2 regions of the Luteimicrobium sp. DT211 genome follow, and region 2 is predicted to be linked to the other one. Evidence: riboswitches for the same ligand, from Rfam matches in the RefSeq annotation. Region 2 holds a riboswitch; the other holds the start of a gene.
The links. Region 2 has a riboswitch for cyclic di-AMP ahead of ACLQ14_RS07935 (C40 family peptidase). Riboswitches for the same ligand answer to the same signal wherever they lie in the genome.

Region 1 (10,425 bases), on a different contig from region 2:
TGGTCGAACGTCTCGCCCTCGGCGAGCGTGGACTGGCCGAGCTCGAAGATGCCGGCGTGCTCGAACGCCCTCTGGACCTCGGGGTCATCGCGGTACTGCTTGGCCTTCTTGGCGAGGAGCGTGTAGGTCTCGATGTTGGCACGCGCGGAGTCCCACACGCCGTCGGGGCCCTCGGTGCGCGACGGCTTGTAGTCGAAGTGGCGGGCGCCGTCGTAGGTCGGGCCGCCGTTGGGGAAGCCGTTCTCCAGCAGGTCGACCGTGAAGAAGGCCGAGAGCAGGTCGCCGTGGCCGAACACGAGGTCCTGGTCGAACTTCGGGCCGTGCTGGCCGTTGAGGTCGATGTGGAAGAGCTTGCCCGCGTAGAGGGCGAGGGCGAGGCCGTGCGTGTAGTTGAGCGTGGCCATCTGCTCGTGCCCGGTCTCCGGGTTGAGGCCGACGATGTCGCCGTTGTCGAGCGTCGCGATGAGCGCGAGCGCGTGGCCGATCGACGGCAGGAAGATGTCGCCGCGGGGCTCGTTGGGCTTGGGCTCGAGGCCGATGCGCAGGTCGTAGCCGCGGTCCTTGATGTACGCGGCGACGGTGTCGATGCCCTCGGCGTAGCGGGCGTGCGCGGCGTGCAGGTCCTTGGAGTTGTCGTACTCGACGCCCTCGCGACCGCCCCACATGACGAAGGTCTGCGCGCCGAGCTCGGCGGCGAGGTCGACGTTGCGGAGGATCTTGCGCAGGCCGAAGCGGCGGACGCCGCGGTCGTTCGACGTGAAGGCGCCGTCCTTGAAGACGGGGTGCGTGAACGTGTTGGTCGTGACCATCTCGATCACGAGGCCGGTCTCGTCGGCGGCCTTCTTGACGGCGTCGACGCGCGCGCGGCGGTCGGCGTCGTCGGCGTCGAACGGGAAGACGTCGTTGTCGTGGAACGTGAAGCCCCACGCGCCGATGTCGGCGAGCTTGCGCACGGACTCGGCGGGGTCGAGCGCGGCGCGCGTCGGGTCGCCGAAGGGGTCCTGGGCCTGCCAGCCCACGGTCCACAGGCCGAACGAGAACTTGAAGTCGGGGGTGGCGGCGGCGGTGCTCATCCGGTGGTGCTCCTCGTCGAGTGGGTGGCGGGTCCTCCGCGACCTGCGCAGCGACCCTTTGTTGTACGGATGAACTTAACGCGGGTCGCGGGTAGGGTCAAGCCTCATGGAGCTCCCCGGCGTCGGCACCCCCAAGGCGCGACAGGCCTCGCTGCGCGAGCACAACCTCGCGCTCGTCGCCCGGAGCGTGTTCGGCGCGGCCGAGCCGCCGTCGCGCGCGACGGTCGCCGCGGCCACCGGGCTGACCCGCGCGACCGTCGGCTCCCTCGTCGACCAGCTCGTCGCCGGGCGCGTCGTCGCCGAGCTCGCGCCCTCGCCGGGCCAGGTCGGGCGGCCGGCGGTCCCGCTCGTGCCGGCGCCCCGCACCGTCGTCGGGCTCGGGCTCGAGGTGAACGTCGACTACGTGGGCGTGCGCGCGCTCGACCTGTCCGGCGCGACGGTGGCCGAGCGGCACGAGGACGCGCGCGGTGTCGCCGGGGTGGTCGGCGCCGACTTCTCCGGCAGCGACCCCGTGCGCGTGCTGGCCCGCGTCGGAGAGCTCGCCCGCGAGGTCGTCGCCGAGGTGGAGGCCGACGGCATGCGGCTCGCCGGGGTCAGGCTGGCGCTGCCCGGCCTCGTCGACGCGCGGGCCGGGTTCCTCCAGGTGGCGCCCAACCTCGGCTGGGAGTCGCTCGCGCCCGTGCCGCTGCTCGGGCCGCTGCCCGCGCGTGTCGAGATCGCCAACGAGGCCAACCTGGCGGGCCTCGCGCAGCTCCCGTTCGGCCAGTTCGCCGCGTCCGGCCACGACGGGACGACGTTCGTCCACGTCTCCGGCGACGTCGGCATCGGCGCCGCCATCGTGCTCGACGGCGAGCTCTACCTCGGGCGCCACGGCTGGGCCGGCGAGATCGGGCACGTCGTCGTGGACCCCGCCGGGCCGCGCTGCCGGTGCGGCGCGACCGGCTGCCTCGAGCAGCTCGCCGGCAAGGACGCGATCCTCCGGGGCCTCGGGCTCGACCCGGGTCCCGGCTCGACCCGGCCGGCCGGCCCCGAGGCCGACGGTGCGCCCGCTGCCGGGCTGGCCCCCGTCGCCCGGGCGCTGGCCGCGGGGGGCGAGACGGCGGACCGGGCGCGTGCCGTCGTCGGGCGGGCGGGCAAGGCGCTCGGTACGGCGCTCTCGACGCTGGTGAACCTGCTCGACCTCGACACGGTCCTGCTCGGCGGGGTGTACGAGGCGCTCGCGGAGGACCTGCGCCCCAGCCTCGAGGCCGAGCTGCGCACGCGCGTGCTGGCCTCGCCGTGGGAGCGGATCGCGGTCCGTCCCGCGCCGGTCGCGGGGTACGCGGCGCTGACCGGCGGGGCGCGTGCCGTGCTGCGGGACCTGGTGCAGGCGCCGGTCGAGTACCTGGAGCACCTGGGGACGACGAGAGCGCCGAGCTAGAACGACGGGCGTTCCGGCTCGGCGCTCTCGCGCGTGCGGTTCGTGGACCTCAGATCGAGTTGGCCTTCGCCTTCACGTGGATGAAGGTCCAGCTCGCGCTCCACATCTTGCGGACGTGGATCGACTTGCCGGGGCGCGGCGCGTCGATGATCTTGCTGCCGCCCACGTAGATGCCCACGTGGCCCGGCGTGTAGACGAGGTCGCCCGGCTTGGCGTGCTTCTTGGAGACGACCTTGCCGGCGTGACGCTGGCCCGACGACGTGCGGGGGAGCGACTTCACGTTGGTGTGCGAGTACACGTACTTGGTGAAGCCGGAGCAGTCGAAGCCGCGGGGGCTCGAGCCGCCGTACACGTAGCGCGTGCCGCTGTACTTCACGGCCTTCTCGACGACGCGCGAGGAGTACCTGTGCGTGGCCACGGTCGTGTACTTCGTGCGCGTCTTGACGGTGCTCGGGTGCGCCGGGTGGATCGTGGCGCGGACGCGGTGGTGGCCGACCTTCAGGTGCTTCGACAGCCGGTACGTGACCGTGCCGTGCTTGAGCGTGCGGATGGCGACGAGCTTGCCGCTCACCCGGATGTAGACCTTGCCGGTCGTGGCCTTGCCGCGGGTCTTGGAGGTGACCTTCACGACGGGCGGCTTGCCCTTGTAGTACGACTTGTCGCTGATCTTGAGCGACAGGGTCGGCGTGGACTTGCTGACGGCGGTCTTGGTGGCCGCGGCGGCGGGGGTCGCCGCGCCGACGGCGACGAGGCCGCCGCCGAGGAGGCCTACGAGGAGGCCGGTGGTGGTCGCGACGCGGCCGAAGCGGCGCACGCGCCCACGCTCAGGGCGCACGGCGCCCTGCTCACGGGTTCGGAGCATGGTGTTGTACCTCTCACGCCTGCGAGGTGAGCTGTCGGGTTCGGGCGGGAGGTACGTGCCCGGCCGCGTGAAGCGGCTTCACCCCGAGGAGGTCCGGTCCGTCATGGCCCGGGCCACCGAAGGTGGGTCCCCCGTCGCTGCCACGGTCATGGGCCCTTCCCGGTGGCAGCGCTCGGCGTTCCGGGTCGGGGCCGGCGGCAGGTCGAGCGTCCGTCGGCTGATCGAGGCTAGGCAGTCGGGCCACGAGGTCACAAACACGTAACGAGAGCCGGCCGTGCCCGAGTTGAGCGGCTACGACCCGGTGGAAACGGGTCGGTGACACTCGGGACCGGGCATGACAAATCAATCGAAAGGGAGCCGTAGGGTGCCGGATTCCCGGTACGCGCGTCCCGCAAACCTTCACATCCGGGAGCGCTCCCACGGGCGTGTCGATGCCCGGGATGTCGGCTATGGCGCCGACCGCGACCTGTCGCACCACCGTAGCCCGCCGTGTAGGCTGCGGAATAAGGAAGGACGCCGTTCAAACTTCGCCGACCCCGCCCAGCAGAGGACCAGGTCCATGTCCAGCACACAGGCCGCACCCGCCCGCCAGCAGCTCTCCCGACGCGCCGCCGTCCTGCTCGCGGCCGGGCACGACGACGCCTCCCGGGACGTCCTCACCCAGCCGCTCGGCGACTCGACCGTCGTCCAGCGCGCGCTCGAGACGCTCACCCAGGCCGTGCGCCGGGACCGCACCGTCGTGGTCGTGGCCGCGGGCGACACCCGCGTCCGGGAGCTCCTCGGGACCGACCTCACCTACGTCGAGCAGTCCGGCCCGGCGGGCACAGGCCCTGCCGCGCTCGCAGCGCGCGCCGCGCTGCCGGACGACGCCGACGTCGTCCTGGTCGCGTACGGCGACACCCCGCTGCTGCGCGGCGAGTCGTTCCTCGGCCTGCTCACGCGGCACGCCCTCAAGGGCGCCGACCTGACCTTCCTCACGGCGGTGCTGGCCGAGCCGCGGCCCGCCTACGACCGCGTGGTCCGGGCCGAAGGCGACGTCGCGGCGATCGTCAGCGCCGAGAGCACGGAGCCCGCCGACGGCGGGGAGCGCGCCGAGGGCCATGAGATCAACGTGGGCGCCTACGTCGCGGCGCCCGCGCTGCTGTTCGGGACGCTCGACGAGCTCGTCGCGTCCGGCGCGGACCGGCTCACCGACCTCGCGCACCGCGCCATCGCCGACGGCCGCCGCGTGGCGACCTACCAGATCTACGACACCGACGAGGTGCACGGCATCAACTCGCCGGCCGAGCTCCAGGACGCCGCCGACATCCTGCTCAAGCGGCTCTTCATGCCGAAGAAGAACACCGACACGGCCATCCACTTCGGCACGGGCGGCTGGCGCGCGGTCATCGGCGAGGGCTACACGCTCGCCAACGTGCGGCGCCTCTCCCAGGCGATCGCGAACGAGACCACGCGCCGCGGGCTCGAGTCGCGCGGCGTCGTCGTCGGCGGGGACCGGCGGTTCCTCTCGGAGGAGTCGAAGGTCGCGGCCGCCGAGGTCTTCGCGGGCAACAACATCCCCGTCACCCTCCTGCCCGACGACGTCCCCACCCCGCTCGTGACGTTCGCCGCCCCCTACCTCGGCGCGGCGTACGGGATCATCGTCACCTCGAGCCACAACCCGCCCGAGTGGAACGGCATCAAGGTGTTCCGCGCGGACGGCTCGCTGCCCCTCGACGACGAGACCGACCGCTACCAGGACGAGGCCAACGCCATGTCCGTGGACGACGTCATCACCCTCGACCTCGACCTCGCGCGCAAGGCCGGCGTCGTCGTCGACCGGACGCTGACCGACCCCTACGTCGACGCGATCGAGAAGATCGTCGACGTCGAGGCGGTGCGCGGCTCGAACCTGCAGGTCGTCGTCGACCCGATGTACGGGACGAGCCAGCTCACGCTCGGCACGATCCTCGGCGACATGCGGGTGCGCGCCGAGTTCATCCATGCCCAGCACAACCCGCTGTTCGGCGGGATCGCGCCGGCCCCGGACCTGCAGCGCCTGTCCGCGCTCATCGGGATGATCCGCTCGGGCGACGGGCGGTACGCGCTCGGCATGGCGACCGACGGCGACTCCGACCGCATCGGCATCGTCGACGAGACCGGCGAGTACATCACCACGAACGACCTGCTCCTGCTCCTGTACTGGTACCTGCACGAGTTCCGGGGCGAGAAGGGCGGGGTGGTCCGCAACCTCGCCACGACGCACCTGCTCGACCGGCTGGCGGCCCACTTCGGCGAGAAGTCGCGCGAGGTCAAGGTCGGCTTCAAGCACGTGACCGCGGGCATGGAGGAGATCGGCGCGGTGCTCGGCGGGGAGTCGTCGGGCGGCCTGACGATCCGGGGCTGGATCCTCGGCAAGGACGGCATCTTCGCGTGCGCGCTCGTCGTCGAGATGCTCGCGCGGACGGGCAAGCGGATCTCCGAGCTCCGCGAGACGGTCTACGCGATCACCGGGCGGCTGTACTCGCTCGAGGCGGGCGTGCCCTCGACCCCGGAGATGCGGGTCGCCGTGCCCCGGCGCCTCGAGGCCGAGCCGCTCACGCACGTCGGGCCGTACCCCGTCGTGAGCGTGTCGCACCTCGACGGCACCAAGATCCTCCTCGAGAACGACAACTGGGCGCTGCTGCGCTTCTCGGGCACCGAGCCCGTGCTCCGCATGTTCGTCGAGGCCGACTCGCCGGAGAAGGCCGAGGAGCTGCTCACGTGGCTCCGCGGCTTCGTCACCGCGGGCGTCTGACCCTCCCCACCCCTCGAACCGACAGGACCAGCGAGCCCCCATGCGTTACGGATTCTTCGACACCGACGCCGACGAGTACGTGATCGAGCGCCCCGACGTCCCGGTGTCGTGGACGAACTACCTCGGCACGAAGAACATGTGCACCGTGCTGTCCCACCACGGGGGCGGCTACTCGTACTACAAGAGCTCGGAGTACGGGCGGATCACCCGGTTCCGGCAGAACGGCGTGCCGCTCGACCGTCCCGGCCACTACGTCTACCTGCGCGACGACGCCGACGGGGACTACTGGTCCGCGTCCTGGCAGCCGGTCGGCAAGCCGTTCGTCGGGCCGGGGGAGGAGCTCGCCGACGACATCGGACAGGGCGCGGGCACCGGGGCCAAGGGCCGCTGGACCACCCGCCACGGCATGGGCTACTCGAGCTTCCGTGCCGAGTACCGCGGCATCGACACCACCCAGACGGTGTTCATCCCGCTCGACGACGACGTCGAGCTGTGGGACGTACGCGTCACCAACACGTCGGACCGGGTGCGCGAGCTCACGGTCGCGTCGTACGTGGAGCTCAGCTTCCACACGATCGGCATCGACAACCAGAACCTGCAGATGTCGCTCTACGCGTCCGGCTCGTCCTACGAGGACGGCATCATCGAGTACGACTTCTACTACGAGCCGTGGACGTTCCACTACGTCGCGTCGAGCGAGACACCGTTGTCGTACGACTCCCTGCGGGACAACTTCATCGGCCCGTACCGGACCGAGTCGAACCCGGTCTCGGTGGAACGGGGCGCGGGGACCAACCAGAGCGCGACGACGCAGAACCACTGCGGGTCCCTCCAGCACAAGGTCGTCCTGCAGCCCGGCGAGACCAAGCGCCTCGTCTACCTGCTGGGCTACGGGTCGCGCGACGCCGCGGGCCGGGCCATGCAGGCGAAGTACGCGGACGTCGAGTCCGCCGAGGTGCCCGCTGTCGATCTCGAGTTCCGGCGGCTGCGCGACTACTGGCGCGCCAAGCAGGACAGGCTCCGCATCCGCACGCCCCACGAGGGCATGAACACCATGATCAACTCCTGGACGCTGCTCCAGGCGGAGACGTGCGTCGTGTGGTCGCGGTTCGCGTCGTTCGTCGAGGTGGGCGGCCGCAACGGCCTGGGCTACCGGGACACGGCGCAGGACGTCATGAGCGTCATCCACTCCAACCCCACCAAGACCCGCCAGCGCATCGTGGAGCTGCTCCGGGCCCAGACCGAGGAGGGCTACGGGCTGCACCTGTTCGACCCGAAGGCGTTCGACCCCGACGCCGAGAACCTCCCCGACGTCCCGTCCCCGACGATCGTCCCGACGCCGGACGTGGCCGACCTCATCCACGGCCTCGAGGACACCTGCTCCGACGACCATCTCTGGCTCGTGCCGTCCGTCGTCGAGTACGTCAAGGAGACCGGGGACCTGTCGTTCCTGGACCTCGAGATCCCGTTCGCGCAGGGGACGCCCGCGACCGTCTACGAGCACCTGCGCCGCGCGCTCGAGTTCTCGGCCGAGCAGATCGGGCCGAACGGGGTCGCACTCGGCCTGCGCGCCGACTGGAACGACTGCCTCAACCTCGGCGGCGGCGAGACGGCGCTCGTGACGTTCCTGCACGCGTGGGCGATCCGGGCGTTCCTGGAGGTCGCCGGGCCTTTCGCCCGGGACGGGCGCGCGGACGCCGCCGCCGACGTCGAGCGCTGGACCGCCGAGCTCGACCGCATCCGCGGCGTCGCCGACAGCGAGCTGTGGGACGGCCGCTGGTGGATCCGCGGCTACACGCGGGACGGCGTGAAGATCGGGTCCGCCGCCAACGACGAGGGCAAGATCTTCCTCGAGCACCAGGCCTGGCCCGTGATCGCCGGGATCACGTCGCAGGAGCGCGGCGAGGAGTCCATGGACGCCGTCCGCGAGCTCCTCGGCTCCGAGTACGGCAACCACCTCAACTGGCCCGCGTTCACCAAGGTCGACGACACCGTCGGCTTCGTGACCCGCGTGTACCCGGGCATCAAGGAGAACGCCGCGATCTTCAGCCACCCGAACGCGTGGCCGATCATCGCCGAGGCGCTGCTCGGTCGCGGCGACGAGGCCGTCCAGTTCTACGACGCGATCCTCCCGTACCACCAGAACGACAACATCGAGGTCCGCGGCGCCGAGCCGTACGCGTACGTGCAGTTCCTCTACGGCCGCGACCACGAGTGGTTCGGCAAGGCGCAGAACCCCTGGCTCACCGGCACCGCCGGCTGGATGTACACGGCCGTCACCAAGTACGTGCTGGGCGTCCGGCTCGCGCTCGACGGGCTGATCGTCGACCCGTCGGTCCCGCGGGACTGGGACGGCTTCGAGGTGCGGCGCGAGTGGCGCGGCGCGGTCTACGAGATCGAGGTCCGCAACCCCGGCCACGTCTCGCACGGCGTCGCGTCCGTGACCGTCGACGGCGCCGCGCACGAGCCGGGGACCCCGATCCCGCCCGCTCCGGCCGGGTCGAGCGTGAGCGTCGTCGTCACGCTCGGGTGACCGCCGGGCGGCCCCGGATCACCCGCCCGCGAGGCGAGCGGACCGGGGCCGCGCCGACGCGGAGGTTCAGGTGGTGATGCCGAACGACTCGCCGGTCGACGAGGAGAAGTCCGTGGCGCTCCAGGCGAAGATCCCCACGACGTAGAACACGAAGAGCGCGGCGAACACGGCTCCCACGACGATCCCGGCGATCGCCATGCCGCGGCCCGCGGTGCCGTCGCGCTTGATCTGGCCGAGCGCGACGATCCCGAGGATCAGCCCGACGATCCCGGCGAGCCCGCACGTGAGGATGCTGCCGATCGACGTCCACATCGACGCGATGGCGAGGCCGTTCTTGCGCTGGGGGCCCGGGTACGACGGCGCGTAGCCGTAGGGCTGGGGATACCCGGCGCCGTACGGCTGCTGGTACGGGGGCTGCTGGTAGGACGGGTCCGGGTACGGCTGCGTCGGGTACGGCTGCTGGCCGTAGGGGGGCGGCGCCTGGCCGTACGACGGCGGGGTGTACGGCGGGTAGCCGGGGTTCGGCTGCTGGGGCTGCTGCGGGTCCTGCGGCGCGTCGCCGGAGGGCGTCGCGTACGGGTCCTGGGGGGCACCACCGGACGGCGGGATCGTCATGCGCGCAATCTACCGGGAGTCCGGGCTCTCCTTGCAGGCCCGGCTGGGCGCGACGAGCTCGTAGGAACCGTTCACGAGGTCCTCGACGAGGCGCTCGGTGACCCCGCGCCCGGCTCCGACCGAGACCCAGTGCCGCTTGTCGAGGTACCGGCCCGCGGTGATCGTCTCGTGGTCGCGCCGCAGCGCCTCGCCGTGGTGGGGGTCCACCTTCAGCGTGACGATCCGGGCGTCGGGATCGTCGTCGGTGACGATGAGAAAGACCTTGTCCGCGACCTTCCACACGTCCAGGTGCGGCGTGAACGGGCGCCCGTGGCTGACGCGGGGCAGCGACGCGGCCGTGTCCCGTGCGACCTGCTGGAGCCGCTCTCCCGACAGGCTCACCGGTCGGTCCGGCCGAAGAGGGAAGGGTCGACCGGCCGCCTGGCCCGGGGGAGCTTCTCCACGACGAGCAGGTAGGACTCGGTGACGAGGTCCTCCACGAGGTCCTGGGGGATCGCTCCGCCCGGGCGCAGGGTGATCCAGTGCCTCTTGTTCATGTGGTAGCCCGGCGTGATGTCGTCGTAGGCCTGGCACAGAGCCTTCCCGTCCTCCGGGTCGGCCTTGACGGTGACGATCGGTTCGCCGGTGACGTCGGTCATCAGCATGAAGACCTTGCCCCGGACCTTGTAGACGTCCCAGTCCGGCCCGAAGGGGTGCTCCAGCTCGGAGCCCGGCAGCTCGTCGGCGCGCTCGCGCGCCCGCCCCTGCACCGTGTCGTCCACCATCGGTCAGTCCGCGAGGTCGAGGATCACGGGGACGTGGTCGGACGCGCCCTTGCCCTTGCGCTCGTTGCGGTCGATCTCCACGGCGGTCACGCGCGCCGCGAGGGCGGGCGTCGCGTAGGCGAGGTCGATGCGCATGCCCTCGTTGCGGGGGAAGCGGAGCTGCGTGTAGTCCCAGTAGGTGTACTTGCCCGGCTCGGGGACGTGCTCGCGGGTCACCTCGGTCCACCCGGCGCGCGCGAACGCGGCGAACGCCTCCCGCTCCGCGGGGGAGACGTGCGTCCGGCCCGCGAACAGGGCGGGGTCCCACACGTCGGTGTCGAGCGGCGCGATGTTCCAGTCGCCCACCAGCGCGGCCTCGAGGCCCGGGTCGGCCGACAGCCAG
Region 2 (10,425 bases):
GCAGCTGCTGCGCCGGTACTCGCTCGACGAGCTCCCGCAGCTGCTCAACGTGCTCCGCGGCGACATGAGCCTCGTCGGCCCGCGTCCGCCGCTGCCCGGCGAGGTCTCCGCGTACGAGCAGGACGTCCGACGGCGGCTGCTCGTCAAGCCCGGCATGACCGGCCTGTGGCAGACCAGCGGCCGGTCGGAGCTGTCCTGGGAGCAGAGCGTCCGCCTCGACGTCTACTACGTCGAGAACTGGACGCTGTTCGGGGACCTCGTGATCCTGGGGCGGACCGCGAAGGCCGTGCTCCGGGGCGACGGCGCGTTCTGAGCAGGCCGGCACCGCGGGCGTCGCCGCCGGTGCGCGCGCCGTCGGACCGCCGGAATCTGGCACGATGCTCCCATGACGTCCGCCGCCCCCACCGCGCAGCGCTCCGCCATCGACCGGTTCTTCAGGATCACCGAGCGGGGCTCCACGGTCGGCACCGAGATCCGGGGTGGCCTCGTCACCTTCTTCTCGATGTGCTACATCATCGCCCTCAACCCCCTGATCCTCGGGGGCAAGGACGGCACCGGCGCGTTCCTCGGCGGGGCCGACGGCCGCGCCACCATCGCCGCGACCACGGCGCTCGTGGCCGGCGTCATGTCGATCCTCATGGGTTCGATCGCGAACTTCCCGCTCTCGATCGCGACCGGCCTCGGCCTCAACGCGGTCGTCGCCTTCTCGATCGCCGCGCAGCCCGGCATGACCTGGGCCGACGCCATGGGCCTCGTGGTGCTCGAGGGTGTCGTCATGCTCGTGCTGGTCCTCACCGGGTTCCGGACCGCGATGTTCCGGGCCGTGCCTCGCGAGCTGAAGGTCGCGATCAGCGTGGGCATCGGCCTGTTCATCGCGCTCCTCGGCTTCTTCGACTCCGGGTTCGTCCGGACCGGCAACGGCACGCCGCTGCAGCTCGGCATCGACGGATCGCTCGCCGGGTGGCCGCTGCTCGTGTTCGTCGTCGGGCTGCTGCTCACGCTCGTCCTCATGGTGCGCAAGGTGCGCGGCGCGATCCTCATCTCGATCATCGTGATGACCGTCGCGGCGGCGATCCTGCAGGCCGCGTTCGCCATCGGCGCGCAGAGCGACAAGAACCCCCGCGGCTGGTCGCTCGACGTGCCCGAGTGGCCCGACAAGGTCGTCGACCTGCCGGACTTCTCGATCGTCGGGCACTTCTCGCTCACCGGCGGGTTCCGGGAGCTCGGGATCCTCACCGTCGTGCTGCTGGTCTTCTCGCTCGTGCTCGCCGACTTCTTCGACACGATGGGCACGATGGTCGCCGTCGGGACCGAGGGCAAGCTCCTCGACGCGCAGGGCGACCCGATCGGCACCAAGAAGATCCTCGTCGTCGACTCCGTCGCGGCGGTCGCCGGCGGCGTCGGGTCGGTGTCCTCGAACACGGCCTACGTCGAGTCCACGGTCGGAGTCGGCGACGGCGCCCGCACCGGCCTCGCGAGCGTCACGACCGGCATCGCGTTCCTGCTCGCCACCTTCCTGTCCCCGCTCGTCGCGATGGTGCCCTACGAGGCCGCGACCCCGGCGCTCGTCGTCGTCGGCTTCCTCATGATGACCCAGGTCTCCGGCATCGACTGGAAGCACTGGGAGGTCGCGATCCCGGCCTTCCTGACGATCGTCCTGATGCCGTTCACCTACTCGATCACCACGGGCATGGGCGCGGGCTTCGTCGCGTACGTCGTCCTGCAGATCGCCGTCGGCAAGGCGCGCAAGGTGCACCCGCTCATGTGGATCGCGGGGGCCGCGTTCGTCGTGTACTTCGCGCTCGGGCCCATCCGGGAGCTCCTCAACGCCTGAGCGGGCGCCCGCCACGATGCAGAGCTTCTACCCGCTCCGGAACACCGTCCAGCCGTACGACTGGGGATCGACGCACGTCATCCAGCAGCTCCTCGGCCTGGACGTCGACGGCGCGCCCGCGGCCGAGCTCTGGCTCGGCGCCCACCCGGTCGCGCCGTCGCTGACGGTGCACGACGGCACGGCGACGAGCCTCGTGGATCTCGTGCGCGACGACCCGGTCGCCACCCTCGGGCAGCGGGTCCAGGACACGTACGGACCCCGGCTGCCCTACCTGCTCAAGGTGCTCGCGGCCGAGCGCGGGCTCTCCCTGCAGGTCCACCCGCGCCCCCACCTCGCCCGCGCCGGCTTCAACCGCGAGAACGCCGCGGGGGTGCCGCTCGGCGCCCCCGAGCGCTCGTTCCGCGACGACCAGCACAAGCCCGAGATGATCGTCGCGCTGACGCCGTTCGAGGGCCTTGCGGGCTTCCGGCGACCGCGCCAGGCGCTCGCTCTCCTCGCCGGCCTCGACGGCACGCTCGTCGGGCGGATGCGCGACGCGCTCGGCCGCGGGCGCAGCGCCGACGCCGTCCGCCGAGCGTTCGAGCTCGCCGTCCACGCCCGCACCGCCGACGACGCAGCCCCCGACCTCGACCGGAGCCTCGCCTCGGTCGGGCGACGGGCGGGCGGCGGTGGCGAGGCCGCGGCGTCGGGCGCGACGGAGGGGGCGCCCGGCGGCGCGGCCGCCGCCGTGCGCGCGCGGGCCGACGCGGTCGCGCTCCGGCTCGGCGAGCAGTACCCGGGCGACCCCGGCGTCCTCGCGTCCTACCTGCTCAACGTGTTCACGCTCGAGCCCGGCGAGGCGGTGTTCCTCGCGCCCGGGCAGGTCCACGCCTACGTGCGCGGCGCGGGTGTCGAGATCATGGCGAGCTCCGACAACGTGCTCCGCGCCGGCCTCACGCACAAGCGCGTCGACGTCGACGCGCTGCTCGAGTGCTCCGACTTCGTCCCGGCGCCACCGCCCCGACCCGCCACGAGCCGGCTCGCCCGCGGGCTTACCACCTATCGCGTGCCCATCCGCGAGTTCGGCCTCGTCGTCGGCGACGTGCTCCCCGTGGACGGCGAGCTCGCGCTGCCCGGGGAGGGCCCGCGCGTCGTGCTCGCCCTGGGCGGGGTGCTGCGCCTGCGCGCCGGGGCCGGCGCCGACACGTGCACCGTCGCGGCCGGAGAGTCCGTGTTCGTGCCCGACGCCGCGGGGACGCTGAGCGTGTGCGGCGAGGGGCGCGTGACGGTGGCGTACGTGCCCTGATCTCGGCGTCCGTGGTCGGGTGGGCGCCCCTCACCCGACCCACGCCCCCGCGTCGTCGTCACCTTCTCCGCGAGGCAGGCGGGCCGCTCGTCTACCTCGGCGTGGTCGGTGCGGCTCGGAGCTGGTCGGTCGGAACAATTTGATTAGCAAGGGTAATGAGCGTAGGGTAACGAGCGTGCCCGAACCTGAACCCCTTGTCGCGACCGCTGATCCGGCGACGCAGACCCTCCCGGAGAGCCCCGCAGCCGAGCTGCGCGTGGCTCTTTTTCGCGTGACCCGGCGCCTCAAGCAGCAGCGCGCGACCGCCGACATCACAGAGGGTCAGCACGCCGTCCTCACCACCCTCGGCAAGCACGGCGCCCTGACGCCGGGTGCCCTCGCAGACCACGAGCGGGTCAAGCCGCCGTCGATGACGCGCACGGTCAACGCGCTCGTCGAGCGCGGGTTCGTCCGCAAGAGCGGCAACCCCGACGACGGTCGTCAGGTCGTCGTCGAGCTCACCGACGAGGGGAACCGCGAGATCGTCGAGACCCGCCGCCGCCGCGACGCGTGGCTCTCGGTCCAGCTCGACGACCTCACGCCCGCACAGCGCGAGACGCTCCACCAGGCCGCCGAGATCCTGCTGGAGGTGGCCGCTCGGTGAGCACCTTCTCCTCGCTGCGCTACTTCAACTACCGGCTCTGGTTCTCGGGCGCGCTCGTCGCCAACGTGGGCACGTGGATGCAGCGTGTCGCCCAGGACTGGCTGGTTCTCACGGTCCTCTCGCACAACTCGAGCTTCGCCGTCGGCGTCGTGACGGCGCTGCAGTTCCTGCCGTTCCTCCTCTTCGCGCCGCTGGGCGGCCTGCTCGCCGACCGGTTCGACCGCCGCAAGCTCCTCGGCGTCACGCAGGCGTCGCAGGGCCTGCTCGCGTTCGGGCTCGGGGCGCTCGTGCTGACCGGGACGGTCGAGCTGTGGCACGTGTACGCGTTCGCGTTCGCGCTCGGCGTCGTCGCGACGATCGACGCGCCGGTGCGGCAGACGTTCGTCGCGCAGCTCGTCCCGACGGACAAGCTGTCGAACGCCGTCGGCCTCAACAGCGCGTCGTTCAACGCCGCGCGCCTGATCGGGCCGGGCGTCGGCGGCCTGCTCATCGCCGCGGTCGGTCCGGGGTGGGTCTTCATCATCAACGGGGTGTCGTTCGCGGCGACGATCCTCGCGCTCACGCAGATGCGGACCCGCGAGCTGCGCAGCATGCCCGTGGCGAGCCGTCGCAAGGGCCAGGTCCGCGAGGGGTTCAGGTATGTGCGGGGGCGCACGGACATCGTCGTGATCATGGCCGTCGTCGGCGTGGTGTCGATGTTCGGGCTGAACTTCCAGCTCACGTCGGCCACGATGGCGCGCACGGTCTTCGACAAGGGCGCGAGGGAGTACGGCATCCTCGGGTCGATCCTCGCGATCGGTTCGCTCGCGGGCGCGCTCCTCGCGGCGCGGCGCGAACGGCCCCGGGTGCGGCTCGTGGTGGGGGCGGCGTTCGGGTTCGGCCTCGCGACGGCGGCGCTGGCGCTCGCGCCGACCTACGCGAGCTTCGCGGTGCTGTGCATCCCGGTCGGGCTCGCGAGCCTCACGATGATGACGGCGGCCAACGCGACCATCCAGATGTCGACCGAGCCGGAGATGCGCGGCCGCGTCATGTCGCTCTACATGATGGTCTTCCAGGGCGCGACGCCCATCGGGTCCCCGATCGTCGGCTGGATCGGCGAGCAGTTCGGGGCGCGCTGGTCCATCGGCATCGGCTCGGTGACGGCGCTGCTCGTGTCCGTGGGGGCGGGGATCTGGGTCCTTCGCCACTGGCACGTGCAGGTCCGGTACCGGGTCGCGACGCGCCCGCACCTCGTGGTGCGCTACCTGGACGCCGACGACGGCGCAGCGGTCCCCGTGCCCGCGGCCCGGGCGGCTCGCGCCGAGGCCGAGCGCGAGCTCGACGAGCAGGACACGCAGGCGCGCTCCGCGGCGGCCTGAGCGGGCTCGCGGGTCGGGCGCTCAGCCCAGCTGCTCGACCACGAAGTCGACGCACGCGGTGAGCGCGGCGACGTCGTCGGGCTCGATGGCGGGGAACATGGCGACGCGGAGCTGGTTGCGACCCAGCTTGCGGTACGCGAAGGCGTCGACGACGCCGTTCGCGCGCAGCGCGGCCAGCACGTCGGTGGCGGGGACCGCGTCGTCGAGGTCGACGGTCCCGACGACGTTCGAACGCTCCGCGGGGTCGGCGACGAACGGCGTCGCCCACGGCCGGGCCTCGGCCCACCCGTAGAGGTGCGCCGCGGACGCGGCGGTGCGCGCCGTCGTCCACGCGAGGCCGCCCTGCTCGAGCATCCACTCGATCTGCTCGGCCATGAGCAGGAGGGTCGCGATCGCGGGGGTGTTGAGGGTCTGGTCCTGGCGCGAGTTCGCGAGCGCAGTGGTGAGCGAGAGGAACTCCGGGACCCAGCGGTCCGCCTCGAGTCCCGCGGCGCGCTCGACGGCGTCGGGCGAGAGGAGGGCGAGCCACAGCCCGCCGTCCGAGCCGAACGACTTCTGCGGCGCGAAGTAGTAGGCGTCGGCCTGGGCGACGTCGACGGCGAGGCCGCCGGCGGCCGACGTCCCGTCGACGACGGTCAGCGCCCCGGCCTCCCGCGAGCCGGGGACACGCTCGACCGGGCTCACGGCGCCCGTCGAGGTCTCGTTGTGCGGCCAGGCGTAGACGTCGACGCCGTCCTCGGGCCGGCAGCGGGCGACCGTGCCCGCCGAGGCCTCGACGACGCTCGACGCCTCGAGGAACGGCGCGCGCGACGTCGCCGTCGCGAACTTGGCGCCGAACTCGCCGAACGACGCGTGCTGGGCCTTCGAGCGCACGAGGCAGAAGGTCGCGACGTCCCAGAACGCGGTCGAGCCGCCGTTGCCGAGCGCGACCTCGTACCCCTCGGGCAGCGCGAACAGCTCGGCGAGACCCGTGCGGACCCGGCGGACGAGGCTGCGCACCGGCTCCTGGCGGTGGGAGGTGCCGAGCGGCGTGCGGCCGGCAGCGGCGAGTGCGCTCACCTGCGCGTCGCGCACCTTGCTGGGACCGGCGCCGAAGCGGCCGTCCGCGGGCAGCAGGTCGCTCGGGATCCGGATGGCTGCGGGAGTGGTGGGCACAGGCCCAGGGTAGGGGAGCGGCCCCGGCGCCCGTACCCGATTCCGGTGGGTGGCCCGCCCTAGACTGGGGGCCACCGACGCTTCAGGGAGCAGCAGTGAGCGATCTCATCGACACCACCGAGATGTACCTCAAGACGATCTACGAGCTCGTCGAGGAAGGCATCGTCCCGCTGCGTGCCCGGATCGCGGAGCGCCTGGGGCACTCCGGCCCGACCGTCTCCCAGACGGTCGCCCGCATGGAGCGGGACGGGCTCGTCGTCGTGACGGGGGACCGCCACCTCGAGCTGACCGAGCTCGGCTCCACCAAGGCCATGCGCGTGATGCGCAAGCACCGGCTCGCGGAGCGGCTCCTGACCGACGTCGTCGGGCTGGACTGGGAGTACGTCCACGAGGAGGCGTGCCGTTGGGAGCACGTCATGAGCGACCGCGTGGAGAAGCGCCTGGCCGAGCTGCTGGGTCACCCGCACTTCTCGCCCTACGGCAACCCCATCCCGGGCCTCTCCGAGCTGGGCGAGGAGCCGACGCACGAGGACTTCCTCGAGGGCGTCGTCCCGCTGCTCGACGTCGCTCGCCCGGCCCAGGGGACGGTCGAGGTCGTCCGGGCGGACGTCCGGCGCCTGGGCGAGCCCCTGCAGCCCGACGTCGAGCTCCTCGCGCGCCTCGCCGAGGCCGGGATCCTGCCCGGGGCGGCGGTCGAGGCCGTGTGGGACGGCGGGATGCTGTCGGTCCGCGGGGGCGACGCCGAGAAGCCGCTCGCGCTCGCGGACGACGTCTCCCGGCACGTCTTCGTGGCCGCCGGCTGACCCCTCGCCGACGGCGCTCCGGGACCTCCGTACCAGTTCGGACGAGTCCCGAACGAACGCCGTGACCGGGGCGTGACATTCGCCGCGGGGTCGTGTACGTTCAGGGGCAGTTCCGGCGGCAGACGTCGTCGGAGCCCTCACGGAGAGCGCCGAGCCCTGTCACTCCGCGAGGGTCCCAGCGAGTTGGACGACAGGGACGGGGGACCCACGAACGGGAGTCGGAGACGACTTCCTTGGGGTGAAGCCCGAGGTACCGCAAGGTACCGGAGGCCGGGTGTTTCTCCCACCCGAACCCGACAGCTGACCTCGTAGGCGTCAAAGGAGAGAACGAGTGAGCACGAGCACCACTCGCGCCCGCCATCGTGCGGCGCGTCGCCCCGTAACCCCTCTGGCAACCCTGGCGAGCGCCGCGACCGGCAGCCTCTCGACCGTGGGTCGCCGTACCGCCGTCGTCGCTGCGTCGTCGGGCCTTCTGGTCTCGATGCTCGGCGGTCCCGCCGCCCAGGCGGCCACGACGCACACCGACAACTCGGGCAAGCTCAGCACCGTCGACCTCGACGCCCTCACCGCGGCCGCCAAGGCCGAGCTGCAGACGTCCAAGACGGTCACGGTCACCAAGCACGTCAAGTGGACCGCCGACGCCGCGTCCGTCAAGGTCACGCCGGCCCCCGAGCCCGTCGTCCACCGCACCGTCCAGGCCGCGAGCCGCTCCGAGGTCCGCACGGCCCTCACGTCGACCGACTCGAGCAGCTCGTCGAGCTCGTCGAGCACCGACACCTCGTCCTCGAGCAGCTCGTCGAGCAGCGCCTCGATCCCGTCCTCGGCCAACGGCTCCAAGATCATCGCGATCGCCAGCCGCTACGTGGGCGTCCCCTACGTCTACGGCGGCACCACGCCGTCGGGCTTCGACTGCTCGGGCTTCACCTCGTACGTGTACGCGCAGATCGGCATCTCGCTGCCGCGCACGTCGTCGGCCCAGCACTATGCGGGCACGGTCATCTCGCGTGCCGAGGCCAAGCCGGGCGACCTCATCTGGACGCCGGGCCACATCGCCATCTACGCGGGCGGCAACACGATCATCGACGCCCCCCGTCCGGGCAAGTCGATCCAGTTCCGCGCCATGTGGCAGACGAACCCCACGTTCATCCGCGTCGGCTGACGCCAGAACGCATCGAGCGCCCCGGCCGCCATCTGGCGGCCGGGGCGCTCGTCTCTTGCCCCAGCAGTCGGTAGGCTGGGGGTATGACGCGCGCAAAGAGCGTTCTCGTCGGCGTCGACGGGTCGGCGCCGAGCCTGCACGCCCTCGACTGGGCGACGATGTACGCCGCCGAGGCCGGGCTGGGCCTGCATCTCGTGTGCTCGTACTACCTGCCGACCCTCACCTCGGCGTCCCTCGACGGCGGTTACGTGCCCATCGACGACGACGCCGTCCAGGCGGGCGCCAAGGCCGTCCTCGACGAGGCCGTCGCCCGGGTCCGGACGAGCGGCGTCCAGGTGACGGCCTCGCTCGCCGCGGGCGATGCGACCGGGGTGCTGGTCGACCTCAGCGAGGAGCACGTGCTGGCCGTCGTCGGCACCCGCGGACGCGGAGGATTCGCCGGCCGGCTCCTCGGCACGGTCTCCTCGGCCCTCCCGGCGCACGCGCGGTGCGCCACGGTCGTCGTGCCGCTCCGCACGCCCGACGGCGAGCGGGCGCCGGAGTCTCCGGACGAGCTGCCGCCGGTGCGCCACCCCGAGCGCATCATCGCGGGGGTCGACGGCTCGCCGACCTCCGAGGCAGCGCTCCGCCACGCCGCCGACCTCGCTCGGCTCTGGGGCTGCGAGCTCGTCGCCGTCGCGGGCGTGCCGATCGCGTCCGGCGCGGGCGTGCTGGCCTGGCTGCCCGCGTCGGTGGACCACGAGCAGGTCCTCGCCGACGCCGCCGCCAACCTCGACCTCGTGGTCCAGCGCCTGGTGGAGAGCCGCCCGGGCCTCGAGGTCCGGCAGATCGTGCTCGACGGGACCGGCGCCGAGCTGCTCGTCGAGTTCTCGCAGGCCGCCGACCTCATCGTCGTCGGCTCGCGCGGGCGCGGGGGATTCTCCGGGATGCTGCTCGGCTCGACGAGCCAGGCTGTGCTGCACCACGCGCAGTGCCCGGTCATGGTCGTCACCAAGCGGTGCGCGGAGGCCGAGGCCCAGGAGCAGGCCGCCGAAGGGTCCGCCGCCTCCTGAACGGGCGGCCCGTCTACCTCGGCGGGGTGAGGGCGTCGCGGAGCTGGGTCAGGCCCCAGCGGAGGTCCTCCTCCTCGACGACGAGCGGCGGGGCGAGCCGCACCGTCCGACCGTGCGCCTCCTTGGCGAGGACCCCCCGCGCGAGCAGGGCCTCGCACAGTGCCCGCCCGGGAGCCCCGCCGGGCGCGCCGTCGTCGGGCTCGGGGGCGACGGGCACGTCGAACCCAGCCCACAGCCCGACGCCGCGGCTCGCGGCGAGCAGCCCGTCCGCGACGAGACCTTGGAGCTCGCCGTGCAGCACCTCGCCCAGCACCTTGGCGCGCTCCTGGTGCTCGCCGGTCTCGAGCAGGTCCAGGACCGCGAGCGAGACGGCGCACGCGAGCGGGTTGCCGCCGAAGGTCGACCCGTGCGTCCCCGGGGTGAGGACACCCAGCACGTCGGCGCGTCCGACGACCGCGGAGATCGGCACGATCCCGCCGCCGAGCGCCTTGCCGAGGGTCGTGAGGTCGGCCCGCACGCCCCACAGGTCGAGGGCGAGCGTGGTGCCGGTGCGGCCGAGCCCGGACTGGATCTCGTCGGCGACGAGCAGCACGTCGTGGGCGTCGCAGACCGCGCGGACGCGCGGCCAGAACCCCTCGGGCGGGACCACGACACCCTGCTCGCCCTGGATCGGCTCGAGCAGCACGGCGACGGTGGTCTCGTCGATCGCGGCCTCGACCGCCGCCGCGTCGCCGTACGGGACCACCCGGAAGCCCGGCGTGTACGGGGCGAAGCCGCGGCGCGCGTCGTCGTCGGTGGAGAACGAGACGATGGTCGTGGTGCGGCCGTGGAAGTTCCCCGCTCCGACGACGATCGTCGCCTCCCCGTCCGGGACGCCCTTGACGTCGTAGCCCCACTTGCGGGCCGCCTTGATCGCGGTCTCGACGGCCTCGGCCCCCGTGTTCATCGGTAGGACCATCGCGGCGCCGGTGAGGGCCGCGAGCCGGTCCGCCCACGGCTCGAGAAGCACGTGCCGGAACGCGCGCGACGTGAGGGTGAGCGTGTCGAGCTGGCGGTGCGCCGCCGCGACGAGCGCGGGGTGCCGGTGGCCGAAGTTCAGCGCCGAGTAGCCCGCGAGGAGGTCGAGGTAGCGGCGC

Region 1: it holds a riboswitch for cyclic di-AMP, as region 2 does, so the genes downstream of both, ACLQ14_RS03185 (C40 family peptidase) here and ACLQ14_RS07935 (C40 family peptidase) in region 2, are expected to answer to the same signal.

What each region holds. Positions count from the first base shown of each region.
Region 1 is NZ_JBNCMC010000001.1:702,758-713,182, forward strand. It holds gene xylA (xylose isomerase) at 1-1,073, opposite strand, end outside; gene ACLQ14_RS03180 (ROK family protein) at 1,180-2,493, shown strand; gene ACLQ14_RS03185 (C40 family peptidase) at 2,543-3,355, opposite strand; cyclic di-AMP (ydaO/yuaA leader) riboswitch at 3,357-3,520, opposite strand; gene ACLQ14_RS03190 (NTP transferase domain-containing protein) at 3,915-6,131, shown strand; gene ACLQ14_RS03195 (GH36-type glycosyl hydrolase domain-containing protein) at 6,172-8,664, shown strand; gene ACLQ14_RS03200 (DUF4190 domain-containing protein) at 8,731-9,279, opposite strand; gene ACLQ14_RS03205 (MmcQ/YjbR family DNA-binding protein) at 9,289-9,660, opposite strand; gene ACLQ14_RS03210 (MmcQ/YjbR family DNA-binding protein) at 9,657-10,043, opposite strand; gene ACLQ14_RS03215 (exodeoxyribonuclease III) at 10,047-10,425, opposite strand, start outside.
Region 2 is NZ_JBNCMC010000003.1:9,543-19,967, forward strand. It holds gene ACLQ14_RS07900 (sugar transferase) at 1-313, shown strand, start outside; gene ACLQ14_RS07905 (NCS2 family permease) at 386-1,834, shown strand; gene manA (mannose-6-phosphate isomerase, class I) at 1,851-3,119, shown strand; gene ACLQ14_RS07915 (MarR family winged helix-turn-helix transcriptional regulator) at 3,376-3,762, shown strand; gene ACLQ14_RS07920 (MFS transporter) at 3,759-5,120, shown strand; gene serC (phosphoserine transaminase) at 5,142-6,275, opposite strand; gene ACLQ14_RS07930 (metal-dependent transcriptional regulator) at 6,371-7,078, shown strand; cyclic di-AMP (ydaO/yuaA leader) riboswitch at 7,216-7,409, shown strand; gene ACLQ14_RS07935 (C40 family peptidase) at 7,509-8,237, shown strand; gene ACLQ14_RS07940 (universal stress protein) at 8,321-9,289, shown strand; gene rocD (ornithine--oxo-acid transaminase) at 9,303-10,425, opposite strand, start outside.